One region of the Streptomyces sp. NBC_00569 genome, then DNA from elsewhere that is predicted to be linked to it. Evidence: riboswitches for the same ligand, from Rfam matches in the RefSeq annotation. Region 1 holds a riboswitch; each other region holds the start of a gene.
The links. A riboswitch is a leader RNA that binds a small molecule or an ion and turns the genes downstream of it on or off. The one in region 1 is predicted to bind cobalamin.
Positions count from the first base shown of each region.

Region 1 (3,691 bases):
CGGCCTTCGCGGGCAACCATGCGCTGTGGCTCGCCCGCTACGACGAGTCCGCCGGGGCGCTGCCCTCGGGCTGGTCGTACTGGACGTTCTGGCAGTACGACCACAGCGGCGGACTGCCGGGTGACCAGAATCTCTTCAACGGTTCGCGGGCCCAGTTGCGAAGGTTCGCCCGCGGCTAGCGGAGGGCTCGCTTCCGCTTGATTCGGCCACCGTTCCGCTTCGCGGGCGGCCCCGTGCCGCCGCCCCGTTCTCAACGGAATGGCGGCGCTCCGCTTCGAGTCACCACACCGCCCGCCCCAGTTCATCTTCCGTTCACTCAGATTGCCTACGGTCGCCGAGCCACTGACGTCCAACAGAAGCCTGGGTAAATGGAACACATCACGCTTCTCCTCGGGATCGTGATCGTCACCGCTCTCGTGTTCGATTTCACGAACGGTTTCCACGACACAGCCAACGCGATGGCCACCACCATCTCGACCGGCGCCCTCAAGCCCAAGACGGCGGTGGCCATGTCCGCCGTGCTGAACCTCGTCGGAGCCTTCCTCTCCGTGGAGGTCGCCAAGACGATCTCCGGCGGCATCATCAACGAGGACGGTCTCAAGACCGAGGTCATCTTCGCGGCGCTGGTGGGCGCCATCCTCTGGAATCTCCTGACCTGGCTGGTGGGGCTCCCCTCCAGCTCCTCCCACGCTCTCTTCGGCGGCCTCATCGGTGCCGCCGTGATGTCGATGGGCTGGTCGTCGATCGACGGCGGCACCGTCGTCACCAAGATCCTCCTCCCGGCCGTCGCCGCGCCGCTCGTGGCGGGCATCGCCGCGATGCTGGCCACCCGGCTCACGTACCGGATAGGCAGCAAGACCGACCAGAAGGCGACCGCCAAGGGCTACCGCGCCGGGCAGATCGCCTCCGCGGGCCTGGTCTCGCTGGCGCACGGCACGAACGACGCGCAGAAGACGATGGGCATCATCACGCTCGCCCTGATCACGGGCGGCGTCCTGAACCCCGGTGCGAACCCCCCGATGTGGGTCATCGTCTCGGCCGGTACGGCCATCGCGCTCGGCACCTACCTCGGCGGCTGGCGCATCATCCGCACCATGGGCAAGGGCCTCACGGACCTCGCGCCGCAGCAGGGCTTCGCCGCCCAGACCAGCGCCGCGACCGCGATCCTCGCCTCCTCGCACATCGGCTTCTCGCTCTCCACGACGCAGGTCTGCTCCGGCGCCGTGATGGGCTCGGGCCTCGGCCGCAAGGGCGGCGTCGTCCGCTGGTCGACCGCGACCCGCATGTTCATCGCCTGGGGCCTGACCCTGCCGGCCGCCGGTCTGGTCGGTGCGGGCGCCGAGTTCCTCACCAAGCAGGGCTCGTGGGGCGTCGCCGTCACCGCGCTGCTCCTGATCGCCGGCGCGGGCACCATCTGGGCGCTGTCGCGGCGCAACTCGATCGACCACACGAACGTCACGGACGACGACATCGACGGCGCCGACGTCCCGGACGAGCCCGCAGGCGTCGTGACCACCGCGATCGCGGCCGTCACCCCGCCGCCCACCGGCACGGTCGCCGGCCTGGACACCGACGTGAAGACCACCATTCCCGCCTCGCCCGCCCCGCCCTCCGCGGAGCCCGCGCGACCGGCCACGGTCTAAGGAAGCAGCAGCGCTATGCACATCGACTGGGCAGCACTCGGCTCCGTGTTCGGAGTCAGCCTCGTGATCACGGTGGCCCTCGTGGGCCTGTTCACCCTCGGCATCGTCGGCCTCACCAAGCGGGAGTCCGCGGCGGCCCAGGGCAACTCGGCGGCGCTGGCCGTCTCCGGCGCGTACGCCTGCTTCGCCCTGTGCGCGGCGGCCGTCGGGTACGGGATCTTCCTGATCGTCGCCTGACCGGAGGTAACCGGCAGGAGTGCGGGGTGCGGGACGCGAAGGCGTCCCGCACCCCGCTTCGTGTGTGCCTCAGCACACTCTCCCTTCGCAGGTCAACGGCAAGTTGACGGGCGTTCGCGGAGCGTGGTGGACTTCCGGGGCCATCTACGGCAGCAGGAGAGGAAGCCGGTGCGAATCCGGCGCGGTCCCGCCACTGTCACCGGGGAGTGATCCCCGCGAGCCAGGAACTCTCGCCGCCGGTCTCTTCCAACCAGGGCGTGGACACCCTGAGTGAGGACATATCGCCATGCGCGGCTGCCAGTTGCGGGTGCTCCCGCCGAGAACGAGTACAAGGGTTCCGTTCGCCGTAGCGGCGGGCTGACCGTGCGAGCCGAGCGCGTCTTCGCGTACGGCAGCGCCGCCGGACTCCTCGGTGACCTCCTGTTCGGCGATCCGCGCCGCGGGCATCCGGTCGCCGCGTTCGGGCGGGCCGCGGGCGCCGTCGAGCGAGTGCTGTGGAGCGACCACCGCGGGTGGGGCGCGCTGCACACCGCCGTGTGCGCCGGGGGCGCCGCCGTCGCCGGTGGCCTCGCCGCGCGCGCCGTGCGCCGCTCCCCCGCCGCCTCCCTCGCACTGACCGCCGCCGCCACCTGGGCTGTGGTCGGCGGTACGTCGCTGGGGCGCGAGGCGCGCGCCATCGGGGGCGCGCTGGCCGCCGGTGACGTGGACGCGGCACGCGAGCGGCTGCCGCATCTGTGCGGGCGTGACCCGCAGGCCCTGGACGCGGACGGGATCGCGCGGGCCGTCGTCGAGTCCGTAGCCGAGAACACCTCCGACGCCGTCGTGGGCGCGCTCGTGTGGGGCGCCGTCGCCGGGGTCCCCGGGCTCGTCGCCTTCCGCGCCGTGAACACCCTGGACGCCATGGTCGGGCACAAGTCGGCCAGGTACCGCCGTTACGGCTGGGCGTCCGCGCGCCTCGACGACGTGGCCGGCTGGCCGGGGGCGCGGCTGACCGGCGTGCTCGCCGCGGTCGCGGGCGGCCGTCCGCGCGGCGCGCTCACCGCGTGGCGCGAGGACGCGCGGCTGCACCCGAGCCCCAACGCCGGTGTCGTCGAGGCCTCGTTCGCGGGGGCGCTCGGGGTGCGGCTCGGGGGCACGTTGTCGTACGGCGGGCGGGTCGAGAACCGGCCCGTGCTGAACGCGTCGGGCCGGTCCGTGGAGACCGCCGACGTCGAGCGGGCGGCGCGGCTCTCGCGGCGCGTGAGCTGGCTGGCCCTCGGCGTGTGTGTCGCCGGGCGGGCACTGTTGCGGAGGGGGAAGTCGTGAGTGGTGGCGGACTGCTGGTGGCAGGGACCACGTCCGATGCCGGGAAGAGCGTCGTCACCGCCGGCATCTGCCGGTGGCTGGTGCGCCAGGGGGTGAAGGTCGCGCCGTTCAAGGGACAGAACATGTCCCTCAACTCCTTCGTGACGCGCGAGGGCGCCGAGATCGGCCGTGCGCAGGCCATGCAGGCGCAGGCCGCCCGCGTCGAGCCGAGCGCCCTGATGAACCCCGTACTGCTGAAGCCGGGCAGTGACCGGAGCAGCCAGGTGGTGCTCATGGGCAGGCCGGTGGGCGAGTTGAGCGCCCGTGGTTACCACGGGGGGCGGCAGGCCGCGCTCCTGGACACCGTCGTGGGATGCCTGGAGGAACTCCGGGGCAGCTATGACGCCGTGATCTGTGAAGGGGCGGGCTCTCCCGCCGAGATCAACCTGCGCCGCACCGACATCGTCAACATGGGGATCGCGCGGGCCGCGCGGCTGCCCGTGCTCGTGGTCGGCGACATCGACCGC
Region 1 is NZ_CP107783.1:7,424,365-7,428,055, reverse strand. It holds gene OHO83_RS33410 (lysozyme) at 1-179, shown strand, start outside; gene OHO83_RS33405 (inorganic phosphate transporter) at 369-1,643, shown strand; gene OHO83_RS33400 (hypothetical protein) at 1,659-1,880, shown strand; cobalamin riboswitch at 1,991-2,132, shown strand; gene OHO83_RS33395 (cobalamin biosynthesis protein) at 2,244-3,185, shown strand; gene OHO83_RS33390 (cobyric acid synthase) at 3,182-3,691, shown strand, end outside.

Region 2 (3,691 bases), 6.0 Mb from region 1:
GGTGGTGCTGCTCATGATGTGCCCTCTTCCTGCTTCCTGGTTGCGGTGCTGAAGCCGCTTTTCACAACGGTCCCGGTAATGGACGTATTCCGCGCGCGTACCCGTGTGGCCCCGACGCACACCTGCGACCACACTGGGGCCCATGACGGATGAGAACACATACGACGTGGTGGTTCTGGGCGCCGGGCCGGTCGGGGAGAACGTCGCGGACCGGGCCCGCGCGGCGGGCCTCAGTGCCGCGGTGGTGGAGAGCGAACTGGTCGGGGGCGAGTGCTCCTACTGGGCGTGCATGCCGAGCAAGGCCCTGCTGCGCCCGGTCATCGCCCAGGCCGACGCGAGGCGCCTGCCGGGCCTGCGGGAGTCCGTGCAGGGTCCTCTGGACGCGCCCGCCGTCCTCGCTCGCCGTGATGAGTACACCTCGCACTGGAAGGACGACGGCCAGGTGAGCTGGCTGGAGTCCATCGGCGCCGACCTCTACCGGGGCAAGGGGCGTATCACGGGCATCCGCCGGGTCACCGTCATCGGGCCCGACGGCACCGAGCACGTCCTCACGGCCCGCCACGCCGTCGCGGTCTGCACGGGCACACGCGCCGCGCTCCCCGACCTCCCCGGCCTGGCCGACGTCGAGCCGTGGACGAGCCGCGAGGCCACCAGCGCGCAGAAGGTGCCGGGCCGCCTCGTCGTCGTGGGCGGCGGAGTCGTCGCCGCGGAGATGGCCACGGCCTGGCAGGCCCTCGGCTCGCAGGTCACGATGCTCGTACGCGGGTCGGGGCTGCTGTCCCGGATGGAGCCCTTCGCCGGTGAGCTGGTCATGCAGGCCCTCGCCGAGGCGGGCGCGGACGTGCGGACCGGCGTCTCCGTCAAGGAAGTCACCCGGGAGGGCGGCACCGTCGTCACCACCCTGGACGACGGATCGACCCTGGAGTCCGACGAGATCCTCTTCGCCACGGGCCGCGCGCCCCGCACGGAGGACATCGGCCTGGAGACCGTCGGCCTCGAACCCGGCTCATGGCTCCCCGTCGACGACAGTCTCCGCGTCGAGGGCAGCACCTGGCTGTACGCGGTCGGGGACGTGAACCGTCGCGCGCTCCTCACCCACCAGGGCAAGTACCAGGCACGGATCGCGGGCGCGGCCATCGCCGCCCGCGCCCAGGGCGTCCCGCTCCTGGAGACGGACCGCTGGGGCGCCCACGCGGCGACCGCCGACCACTCCGCCGTCCCGCAGGTCGTCTTCACCGACCCCGAGGCGGGCTCGGCGGGGCTCACCCTCGCGGAGGCCGAGGCGGCGGGCCACCGCGTCCGCGCCGTCGACTACGACATCGCCTCGGTGGCGGGCGCCGGCCTGTACGGCGACGACTACCGGGGCCGCGCCCGCATGATCGTCGACCTCGACCGCGAGGTCCTCCTGGGCGTCACCTTCGTCGGTCCGGGCGTCGGCGAACTCGTCCACTCGGCGACGGTCGCCGTCGCGGGCGAGGTCCCGATCGACCGTCTGTGGCACGTGGTCCCGTCGTATCCGACGGTGAGCGAGGTGTGGCTGAGGCTGCTGGAGACGTATCGTGGCTGAGGGATGTCCCTCTGCGCGTGGCTGTCCGGGCGAGACACGATGCCCCCCGCCCGGACAGTCTCACCCCGGGGTCAGGACGCGGAGAGTTCGCGGCGGACCGTACGGGCCGCCGCGACCAGGTTCTCCAGGGAGGCGCGGGTCTCGGGCCGGCCGCGGGTCTTCAGCCCGCAGTCGGGGTTGACCCAGAGCCGCTCGGCGGGGATCGCCTCAAGTCCCTTGCGCAGCAGGGCCGCTGCCTCACCGGCGCCGGGCAGCGCGCGGCTGTCCGGCGCGAGCCCGTCCCGCACCGCGGGCACCGTGCGAGAAGGGGCCGCCGTCTGCATTCGGGGGCCGTGGTAGCTTTCCAAGGCCAGTCGAACTCATGCCCGTCTGCCCCGCATTGCGGGAGCTCGGACAGGTATGTGTCAGGGAATCCGGTGCGAATCCGGAGCTGACGCGCAGCGGTGAGGGTGACGGGCGGGGCATCGGCCACTGGACCGCACGCGGTCCGGGAAGGCGCACCGTCCGCGGGATCCCGAGTCCGAAGACCTGCTGGCAGCCTTCGCGGGCTCCGGTCGGGGCGGCGGGGGAGACCGTGCGACCGGGCTCCGCGCATGAGCCCTCGACATCGAGGAAGTCCCCGTGCCCTTCGCGCACCCCGCCACGTGCAGTGGCTCCGTTCGCCTCATACCCCGTGCCGCGCTCTGTCTCGCCGCGACGCTCGTCCTGGCCGCCTGCGGAGGTGGTGGATCCGCCCGCACACCCGCGACCCAGGGGAGCGCCGCCGGCTATCCGGTCGTCCTCGACAACTGCGGTACGCGGGTCGAGGTGAAGGCGGCGCCCAGGCGCGCCGTCTCCCTCGACCAGGGCTCGACCGAGATCATGCTCGCCCTCGGCCTCGGTGACCGCATGGCCGGCACGGGGACCTGGACGGACCCCGTGATGAAGGGGCTGGAGAAGGAGAACGCGAAGGTCGAGCGGCTCGCCGACCGCTATCCGTCCTTCGAGAAGGTCCTGGACGCCGAACCCGACTTCGTCGCCGCCTCGTTCGGCGCGACTCTGAGCAAGGGCGGAGTGGCGCCACGGGATCAGTTCGCGAAGCTGGGCGTACCGGCGTACCTCTCGCCCTCCGACTGCGCCGGCAAGGACAACAGTGGTGGCGGCGACGGTGCCCGTACCAAGACCCTCGGCATGGAGACCGTCTACGGCGAAGTCCGCGACCTCGCCGCCGTCTTCGATGTGCGTGAACGGGGTGAGCGGCTCGTCTCCGCACTCAAGGCCCGCGTGAGGAAGGCGACCGGCGGCATCGACGCCTCCCGGACGACCCTGCTGTACTGGTTCGCCAACTCCGACTCCCCTTATATGGCGGGCTGTTGCGGCGCGCCCGGCGTCATCACCCGTGAGGTGGGGGCGAAGAACGTCTTCGACGACACCCGCGACGAATGGCCCCAGATCAACTGGGAGACGGTCGCGGACCGGGACCCGGACGTCCTCGTCATCGGCGATCTCACGCGCCGCTCACAGACCGCCGAATCCGCCGCCAAGAAGATCGAGTTCCTCGAGTCCGACCCTGTGACCAAGAACATGACCGCCGTGAGGAAGAAGCGGTACGTGCTGCTCAGCGGGCAGGCCATGAACCCGACCATCCGTACCGTGGAAGGCGTGGAGCAAGTCGCCGCGAAACTGCGGGCGTTCGGCCTCGCCGGATGAGCGTGGAAGCGTCGCCCCCACCCTCTCAGGCGTCGTCCCCTGAGACGGCGCCCGAGGCGTCCCCTGAGGCGGCGCCTTCACCCGCCACCCCGAAGCGGCTTCTCACGGTGCGCGGCGTGCTCGCCTGGCCGACCGGTTTCGCGGTGCTCATGGCGTCCGTGGCGCTGGCCATCACCATCGGCCCGGCCGACATCGGGATGACCGATGTCTGGTCGGCCGTTGCCGCCCATCTAGGCGTGGGCGAACCGGAGTTGACTCCCATTCGCGACGGCATCGTGTGGAACCTGCGGCTGCCGCGCACCCTGCTGGCCGCCGTGTGCGGCGCGGGGCTCGCGGTGTGCGGCGCCGTGATGCAGTCGCTGCTGCGCAACCCGCTCGCCGACCCCTTCGTCCTCGGTGTCTCCTCAGGCGCCTCGACCGGCGCGGTCCTTGTCG
Region 2 is NZ_CP107783.1:1,393,854-1,397,544, reverse strand. It holds gene trxA (thioredoxin) at 1-15, opposite strand, end outside; gene OHO83_RS06540 (dihydrolipoyl dehydrogenase family protein) at 143-1,567, shown strand; partial or broken gene OHO83_RS46900 (2-hydroxypropyl-CoM lyase) at 1,639-1,818, opposite strand; cobalamin riboswitch at 1,920-2,117, shown strand; gene OHO83_RS06530 (ABC transporter substrate-binding protein) at 2,189-3,256, shown strand; gene OHO83_RS06525 (FecCD family ABC transporter permease) at 3,406-3,691, shown strand, end outside.
Region 2: linked by a shared signal. The riboswitch ahead of OHO83_RS06530 (ABC transporter substrate-binding protein) and the one ahead of OHO83_RS33395 (cobalamin biosynthesis protein) in region 1 are both predicted to bind cobalamin.

Region 3 (3,691 bases), 6.0 Mb from region 1:
TCGACACGCTCGCCCGTACCGTCCTCGACCCGCAGGAGGTGCCGGTCGGTGTGGTGACCTCGCTGATCGGCGTACCGGCCTTCGTCCTCGTCCTGTACCGCACCCGGAGCCTGCGCCGATGACCGTCCCGACGATGCGCACCACCACCGCCGACGGGCTGCGGGCCGACCGGGTCCGCCGCGAAACCGGCGGACACCTCATCCTGGACGGCGTGAGCGTGCACCCGGCGCCCGGAGGCATCACGGGCCTCATCGGACCCAACGGCTCGGGCAAGACCACGCTCCTGCGCCTGCTCGCGGGCATCCTCACCCCCCAGGCCGGAGTGGTGACCCTGGACGGCTCACCGCTGAGCGCCGTCCGCCGCAGGGACTTCGCGCGCCGCGTCGCCGTGGTCGAGCAACAGGCCGACACGCAGGTCGAGTTGACCGTCGAGGACGTCGTGCGTCTGGGGCGCGTCCCCCATCGCAAGGCATGGATGCCACCGTCGGCACAGGACGAGGAGGCCGTACGTTCCGCGCTCGCCCGCACCGATCTCACCGACCGGGCCCACCGGCACTGGCACACCCTCTCCGGCGGTGAGCGCCAGCGCGTCCAGATCGCCCGTGCCCTCGCGCAACGACCACGCGAACTCCTTCTGGACGAGCCGACCAACCACCTGGACATCCAGCACCAGTTGGACCTCCTCGACCTGCTCGCGGAACTCCGGCTCACCAGCGTCATCGCCCTGCACGACCTCAACCTGGCCGCGATGTACTGCGACCAGCTCGTCGTCCTCCGGCAGGGGCGGGTGATCGCTGCCGGCGCGCCCTGTGACGTACTCACCGAAGAGCTCATAGCGCGGGTCTACGGAGTGCGCGCGACCGTTTTCCCGGCCACCACCGAGCAGGGGGAGGCCCCGTACATCCGGTTCCTGAGAACGCCCGCTCCCTGAGGCGGCACTGCCGTACCGCACGCAAGGCTTCGTGGGCAGCGACCATGACCAAGATCACGGCGGGCGGCCCGGTCTTGGCCGTGCGCCCCTTACGCGGTACGGTCTGACCGATATTGACGATGGCAACGCGGAAGCCGGTGGGAATCCGGCACGGTCGCGCCACTGTGAGACGAGCCACTCGCCCGGACGGGCGGGGACCTCGCGAGTCAGACCCGCAGCTGTCGTACTTGTGCACCACCGAGATGGGACGCGAACTCCCAGAGGAGGTCCTGCCATGGCGCAGACCGTCGCTCAGCCGACAGCCACCACCCCCGTTCTTCCCGCAGCGCTGCCCCTGAAGGCGATTGCCCCTTGGGCAGCCTTCTTCGGCATCCTGATGCTGGTCCTGCTCTACTTCGTCGGCGCCGAACAGGGCGCCACCGCCGTCGTCTCCGGCGAGAGCGTTCATGAATGGGTGCACGACGCCCGCCACCTGCTCGGCTTCCCCTGCCACTGACGAGGGACGCCACAAAGCTCATGAACTCCGCAACAGTGAGAAACCTCCTCGTACGGGGCATGCTCGCCGGCCTGGGTGCCGGTCTGCTCGCCCTCGTCGTCGCCTACCTCCTCGGCGAACCCAGCGTCGACAGCGCCATCGGCTACGAGGAGGCCCACGCACCCGCGCACCACCACGAGGTCGAACTCGTCAGCCGCAGCCTGCAGTCCACCGCGGGCCTCGCCACCGGCATCCTGCTCTACGGCGTCGCCTTCGGCGGCATGGCCGCCCTCGCGTACTGCTTCGCGCTCGGCCGCGTCGGCCGCTTCACCCCACGGGCCACGGCCCTCCTGCTCTCCGGCACGGCCCTGCTCGCCGTGTATGTCGTGCCGTTCCTGAAGTACCCCGCCAACCCGCCGTCCGTCGGCGATCCCGGCACCATCAGCAAACGCACGACGCTGTACTTCCTGATGATGCTGCTCAGCGTGCTCCTCGCCGTCGCCGCGGTGATCATCGGCAAACGGCTCGTTCCCCGCCTGGGCACCTGGTACGCCACTGTGGCGGCGGTCGGGTTCTTCGTCCTCGCGATCGGGCTCGCGTACGCCTTCCTGCCGGTCGTCAACGAGGTGCCGAAGGACTTCCCCGCAGCGCTGCTGTGGCGGTTCCGCACCTCGGCCCTCGCCATCCAGCTCACTCTGTGGACCGGATTCGGCCTGATCTTCGGCGAGTTGGCGCAGCGTCAGCTCGCTCCGCGCGCCGGGGCCGTCCCATCCGGCGCCGCAACTCCCGTACCCCACTGAGAGAACCGCGCCACAGGACCCAGGCAGGCGATCAAGCGCAGAGGGCCGCCGGAACCTTCCGGTCGGCCCTCTCGCTTTCTTCCGAGGGCGGAGACCCGCGTGGCCAGACACCCCCAACCGCGCCACATCACACTCGGCGGCCGCGAGGCGGTCGCGCTGACCCTGGAGGAGTACGAGCAACTGATCGCCAGCAGACGGCAGATCGGCGGCCAGAGTGCTCGTGTACGCGTCCTGGCGCAGCGCGTGAAGGAGAGTGAGGAGCTGCTGCGGGAGATCGAGGCGCTGGTCGGCTGCCCGTCGCACGGCTGCCACGGCCCGCGCGACCGAAGGGGGAGTGCGGGCCGTGGCGGCGAGGCACGCGAACCTGCGGGAGCGACGGACACCGACTGTCTGCGGTGTGCGCTCGCGGCACTGCTCCTGCGCCATCGGGAGTCAACAGGCCTTCCACCGGGGGCAGTTGGCGAGGAATGCTGTTCACCGTCGAACCAGTAGAGGGTGAGGCGCCCAGTACGGGTCAGCCCCCGGCGCCGTCCTCCGACGGGCCCAGCGCCCGCCCGAGCCGAAGGTTCCAGCGCCCGGAGCGACCGCTGACGTCGGTCGCCGTCAGGGGCGGTACGTCGAGCCGCCAGAACGCCGGGCCGGGCACGTCGAGGATCTTGACGGCCACAGCCCGCACGACCTCCGGCTCCACCACGGCGAGCGTCCGTCCGTCGAACTCCGCCGACGACTCCAGCCAGCGCGCGACCCGTTCGCACAGGCCACGTATGGACTCCCCGCCGTGCGGCGCGGCGCCGAGGTCGGAGAGCCAGAGCGCGATGCCGGCCGGGTCCTCGGCGCTCACCTCGGCGAGGGTCAGGCCCCGCCAACGGCCCACGTCGAGCCCGGCCAGCTCCGGTGTCTCGAGGGCATCGAGGCCGAGGGCCTCCGCTGTCTCCCGGCAGCGCACGGTGGGGGACACCGACAGCCGGTCGGCCGCGAGAAGGCCGCCGGCCGCCGCCCGCGCACGCGCCGCGGCGCTCGGGTCGAGCGAGCACCCGTCGTCGAACCGGGCCTCCCGCAGAGCCCGGCTCATCGCGGCAGAGATCAAGGTGACGCGGCTGGTCACGGGTTGAGCCCTCTCCTTGATGTACGGGGCGACGCGCCAGGCCCGCGCGTCCACCCCCTCGTCGCGCTCGGCGCGCCTACGGACGCGTATCGCGTTCCTTCTTGACGGCGCGCAGGACGACGAACTTCGGGTCGCTGGCGATGAGTTCACTGTTGCCGAACAGGCGCCGCAGCTTCACGTGGTAGCCGAGGTGGCGGTTGCCGATGACCCACAGCTCACCGCCCGGACGCAGCGCGTCCCGCGCGTCGGAGAACATGCGCATGGCCGTGGCGGCTGTCGTCGCCTGGTGGGAGTGGAACGGCGGATTGTTGAGGACGAGGTCCGCACTGCCCGCGGGAAGTTCCGCGAGACCGTCGCCCACGAGGAACTCCGCCCTCGCC
Region 3 is NZ_CP107783.1:1,389,602-1,393,292, reverse strand. It holds gene OHO83_RS06525 (FecCD family ABC transporter permease) at 1-122, shown strand, start outside; gene OHO83_RS06520 (ABC transporter ATP-binding protein) at 119-931, shown strand; cobalamin riboswitch at 1,023-1,167, shown strand; gene OHO83_RS06515 (CbtB domain-containing protein) at 1,206-1,427, shown strand; gene OHO83_RS06510 (CbtA family protein) at 1,448-2,206, shown strand; gene OHO83_RS06505 (hypothetical protein) at 2,306-2,698, shown strand; gene OHO83_RS06500 (histidine phosphatase family protein) at 2,721-3,311, opposite strand; gene OHO83_RS06495 (methyltransferase) at 3,388-3,691, opposite strand, start outside.
Region 3: linked by a shared signal. The riboswitch ahead of OHO83_RS06515 (CbtB domain-containing protein) and the one ahead of OHO83_RS33395 (cobalamin biosynthesis protein) in region 1 are both predicted to bind cobalamin.

Region 4 (3,691 bases), 1.4 Mb from region 1:
CGCGGGACCGCACCGCGGGGTCGTGTGTCAGGGACGACCCTGCGCGGGAGGCGAGGTCTGCGCGGTTGGCTGACAGTTCCGCGGTGATCGCACCGGTGCCCTGGGTCAGGCCCTTGGCGAGGGTGACGACCTCGTTGGTCTTCTGGCGGGCGAAGGCGAGCCAGCGCAGGATCTGCGGGTCGACGTCCCGTTCCAGGGAGGCGTCGAGGGGGACGTGCAGCAGGGAGCAGGAGGCGGCCACGTCGACCCGGTCCGCCAGTCCCAGCAACGTGCCGAGCGTGGCGAGGGACTTCTCCATGTCGTTGACCCAGATGTTGCGACCGTTGACGACGCCCGCCACCAGGCGCTTGCCGGGCAGGCCACCGACGCCGGCGAGGGCGTCGAGGTTGGCGGCCGCGGTGTCGGTGAAGTCCAGGGCCAGACCGTCGACAGGGGCCTTGGCCAGGACCGGCAGGGCGTCGCCGAGCCGGTCGAAGTACGAGGCGACCAGCAGCTTGGACCGGTCGCTGAGGGCGCCCAGGTCGCGGTAGGCGCGGGCGGCGGCGTTCAGCTCCGCCGGTGTGCGGTCCTGGACGAGTGCGGGCTCGTCGAGCTGAACCCACTCGGCGCCCGCGGCGCGCAGGTCGGCGAGGACCTCTGCGTACACGGGAAGCAGCCGGTCGAGCAGAGTGAGCGGGTCGAAGTCGGCCGCGACGCCCGGCGCGGGCTTGGCGAGCAGCAGATACGTGACCGGGCCGACCAGGACGGGGCGGGCGGCGAGTCCCAGGGAGAGGGCCTCCTCGAGCTCGGACACCTGCTTGGTCGAGTCCGAGGAGAACACCGTGTCCGGGCCCAGCTCCGGCACCAGGTAGTGGTAGTTGGTGTCGAACCACTTCGTCATCTCCAGCGGCGCGACATCCTGCGTGCCGCGCGCCATGGCGAAGTAGCCGTCCAGGGCGTCTGTGTCGACAGCTGTGCGGTGGCGTTCGGGGATCGAACCGACCATGACGGTGGTGTCCAGGACGTGGTCGTAGTACGAGAAGTCGCCCGTGGGGACTTCCTCGATGCCGGCGCCGGCGAGTTCCTGCCAGTTCTTGCGGCGCAGGTCGGCGGCTGTGTCCCGAAGGGCGTCGGCGGAGACGCGGCCCTTCCAGTAGCCCTCGATCGCCTTCTTGAGTTCGCGATTCCGTCCCTGGCGGGGGTAGCCGTACACGGTGGCCCGTGCTCCCGCGGCTGTGGTCTTGGTGGTCACGGAGTTCTCCTTCGAGAGACGTATCCCTGAGATCCCGAAGACTCACGCGGCCAGAAGGGAGTGACAGACCGGCGGCACGACCTCGCGCGGCAAAGGCGCGGTCATCCGCTCGATATGTACGCCGACCCGCCCACGAGGTCACCGGGATGTCCGCGCACGCGTCATACGCGCACGGGCAGTTGGCAGGTCTTCGGACTCGCGGGCGCGCCTCGTGTCGTACGAGGCTCCTACTGGCCGTCGCTTCCCAGGTCCCGTTCCTCGGGCCCAGTGCGTATGACGGCGGTCGTTCCCACTCACCGCTGCGGGGCAGTCCCGGATTCCCACCGGGTTCCCTCTTGCGACGCATCCCGTCTGGCGGACGGGGCGAACCAGCTGCACCGGTCACCCTACGGGGTGCCGCTGACACACGAGCGGACCGGTCCAGGATGCGGATGGTGAGGTGAGGCACGTCGGCGGAGGGTCGGACCACGAAAGAGGGGCGGGAACCGGAATCCGGTCTGGTTCCCGCCCCGCGCTCCGACCGCCTCCGGCCCTCAATCCGGATGCGGTACCCGGGCCCCTCAGCCCTGGTGGTCGTTGACGGTGCCTTCTCGCTCGTACTCGTGGAAGCAGCGGCCTGTCTTGCGGCCCAACAGGCATGCCTCGACTATGTGTTGAAGCGTGTCGGCGGCGCGTAGAGCGGTTCCTTGAATTCCTAGTAGAGGGGTTTCGCGATGGCGGCGACGGTGTCGAGGCCGATGAGGTCCGCGAGCCACAGCCGGCCCATGGGGTGAGCGCAGCCGAGTTCCATGCCGTGGTCGACGTCGGTCGGGTTGGCGAAGCCGGACTCGGTCGCGCGGATCGCCGACAGGAGGTGTCCAGGAGGTCGGTGAAGGTGATGCGGTCCGTGGCCGTGCGCGCCTCTTCGATCGTCAACTTGCTCTTTCGCGCGGCCTTTTCGAGCGAGGTGACGATTCGGTCGCGTGCGCCCTCGGCGGCTGTGGCATCTGCTTCGCAGACGACGGTGTCGAGGTCGACCCGTGCACAGACCTCGGTACGGTACGTCGGCACGCATGGCACTTGAGACCCGCGCCGCCACTCCCCGAGGGTCCGCCGATCTCTCACAGGAGTATGCCGACCGTTGATCTACACGCACCAACTCGCCTGTGCAGGAGCCGAGTTGCAGTGAGGTGCGCGTGTGAGTCGTGAAGAGTTCGCGCACGATTCTCGGGATCCGGTCACAGGAGCGGAAAGCTCGGAGGGCTCACTCGGTGCTTCCGAACACTTCCGCACCGCGGACATCCACGAGACCGTGCCGCCGCTGCTGGCCATGGCGCTGGTCTGGGAGATGACGCTCGTCGACCTGTTCACGGGTGCCTACGCGGGTGTGCCGGGCCCGCTCCGGGTACTGCTCGTGCTCGGTGCCCCGGTCTCGGTGACCGCGGTCGGTCTGTGGGAACTGCGCCGCCTGCGCACGCACTACGGCATCGCGGTCCGGGACATGCTGATGCGGCAGCCGGGCTAGCCGGGCCGGACACCCTGCGCCGAGTGGCGCGCCGATCGGGAGCGTACGTTCGTACATTCCGGAGTGTACGATCGTACGCATGACGACGGACCACTTTGCCGACGACCCGCGGACGAACCTGGAGCGCATGCTCGCGGGTGACCTCTACATCGCCGACGATCCGGAGATCGCCCGGCGTCAACGGCGGGCGATGCGGCTGGCCGCCCACTACCAGGACGCCTTCCTCGAGGACGCCGACAAGGCCCGGCCGATCCTGGCCGACCTGCTCGAGTCCGTGGGGGAGGGCGTCGAGGTGCGGCCGCCGCTGTACGTCGACTACGGCAGCAACATCACCATCGGTGCCCGCACCTTCGTCAACTACCACCTCACCGCACTCGACGTCGCCCGGATCATCATCGGCGAGGACTGCCAGATCGGCCCCAACGTCCAACTCCTCACCCCCACCCACCCGGTGGAGCCGCAGCCCCGCCGCGACAAGCTGGAAGCCGCGCTGCCCATCACCATCGGCGACAACGTCTGGCTCGGCGGCGGGGTCATCGTGTGCCCCGGAGTGACCATCGGGGACAACTCCGTCATCGGCGCCGGAGCCGTGGTCACCAAGGGCGTCCCGGCGAACGTCGTGGCCGTCGGCAACCCCGCCCGCCCCGTCCGCACCCTTTGACCGGCGCCCCCATGGCCACCGGACGCACGGACCCGCAGCGGCGCGAGCGCATCCTCGCCGCCACCCTCGACCACATCGCCGAAGAGGGCGTCGCCGGGGTCTCCCACCGCAAGATCGCCTTACGCGCCGACGTGCCGCTCGGCTCGATGACCTACCACTTCGCCGGCATCGATGACTTGCTGCGCGAGGCCTTCACCCGGTTCGCCGACGAGATCGTGGCGGTGTTCGAGCGGCACCTGGCCGACGTCGGCACCCCCGAGCGGGCCCGCGAAGCCGTCACCGACCTCATCCACGC
Region 4 is NZ_CP107783.1:8,815,616-8,819,306, forward strand. It holds gene metE (5-methyltetrahydropteroyltriglutamate--homocysteine S-methyltransferase) at 1-1,231, opposite strand, end outside; cobalamin riboswitch at 1,396-1,619, opposite strand; partial or broken gene OHO83_RS47125 (3-hydroxyacyl-CoA dehydrogenase family protein) at 1,792-2,087, opposite strand; gene OHO83_RS39820 (hypothetical protein) at 2,409-2,735, shown strand; gene OHO83_RS39825 (sugar O-acetyltransferase) at 2,815-3,396, shown strand; gene OHO83_RS39830 (TetR/AcrR family transcriptional regulator) at 3,408-3,691, shown strand, end outside.
Region 4: linked by a shared signal. The riboswitch ahead of metE (5-methyltetrahydropteroyltriglutamate--homocysteine S-methyltransferase) and the one ahead of OHO83_RS33395 (cobalamin biosynthesis protein) in region 1 are both predicted to bind cobalamin.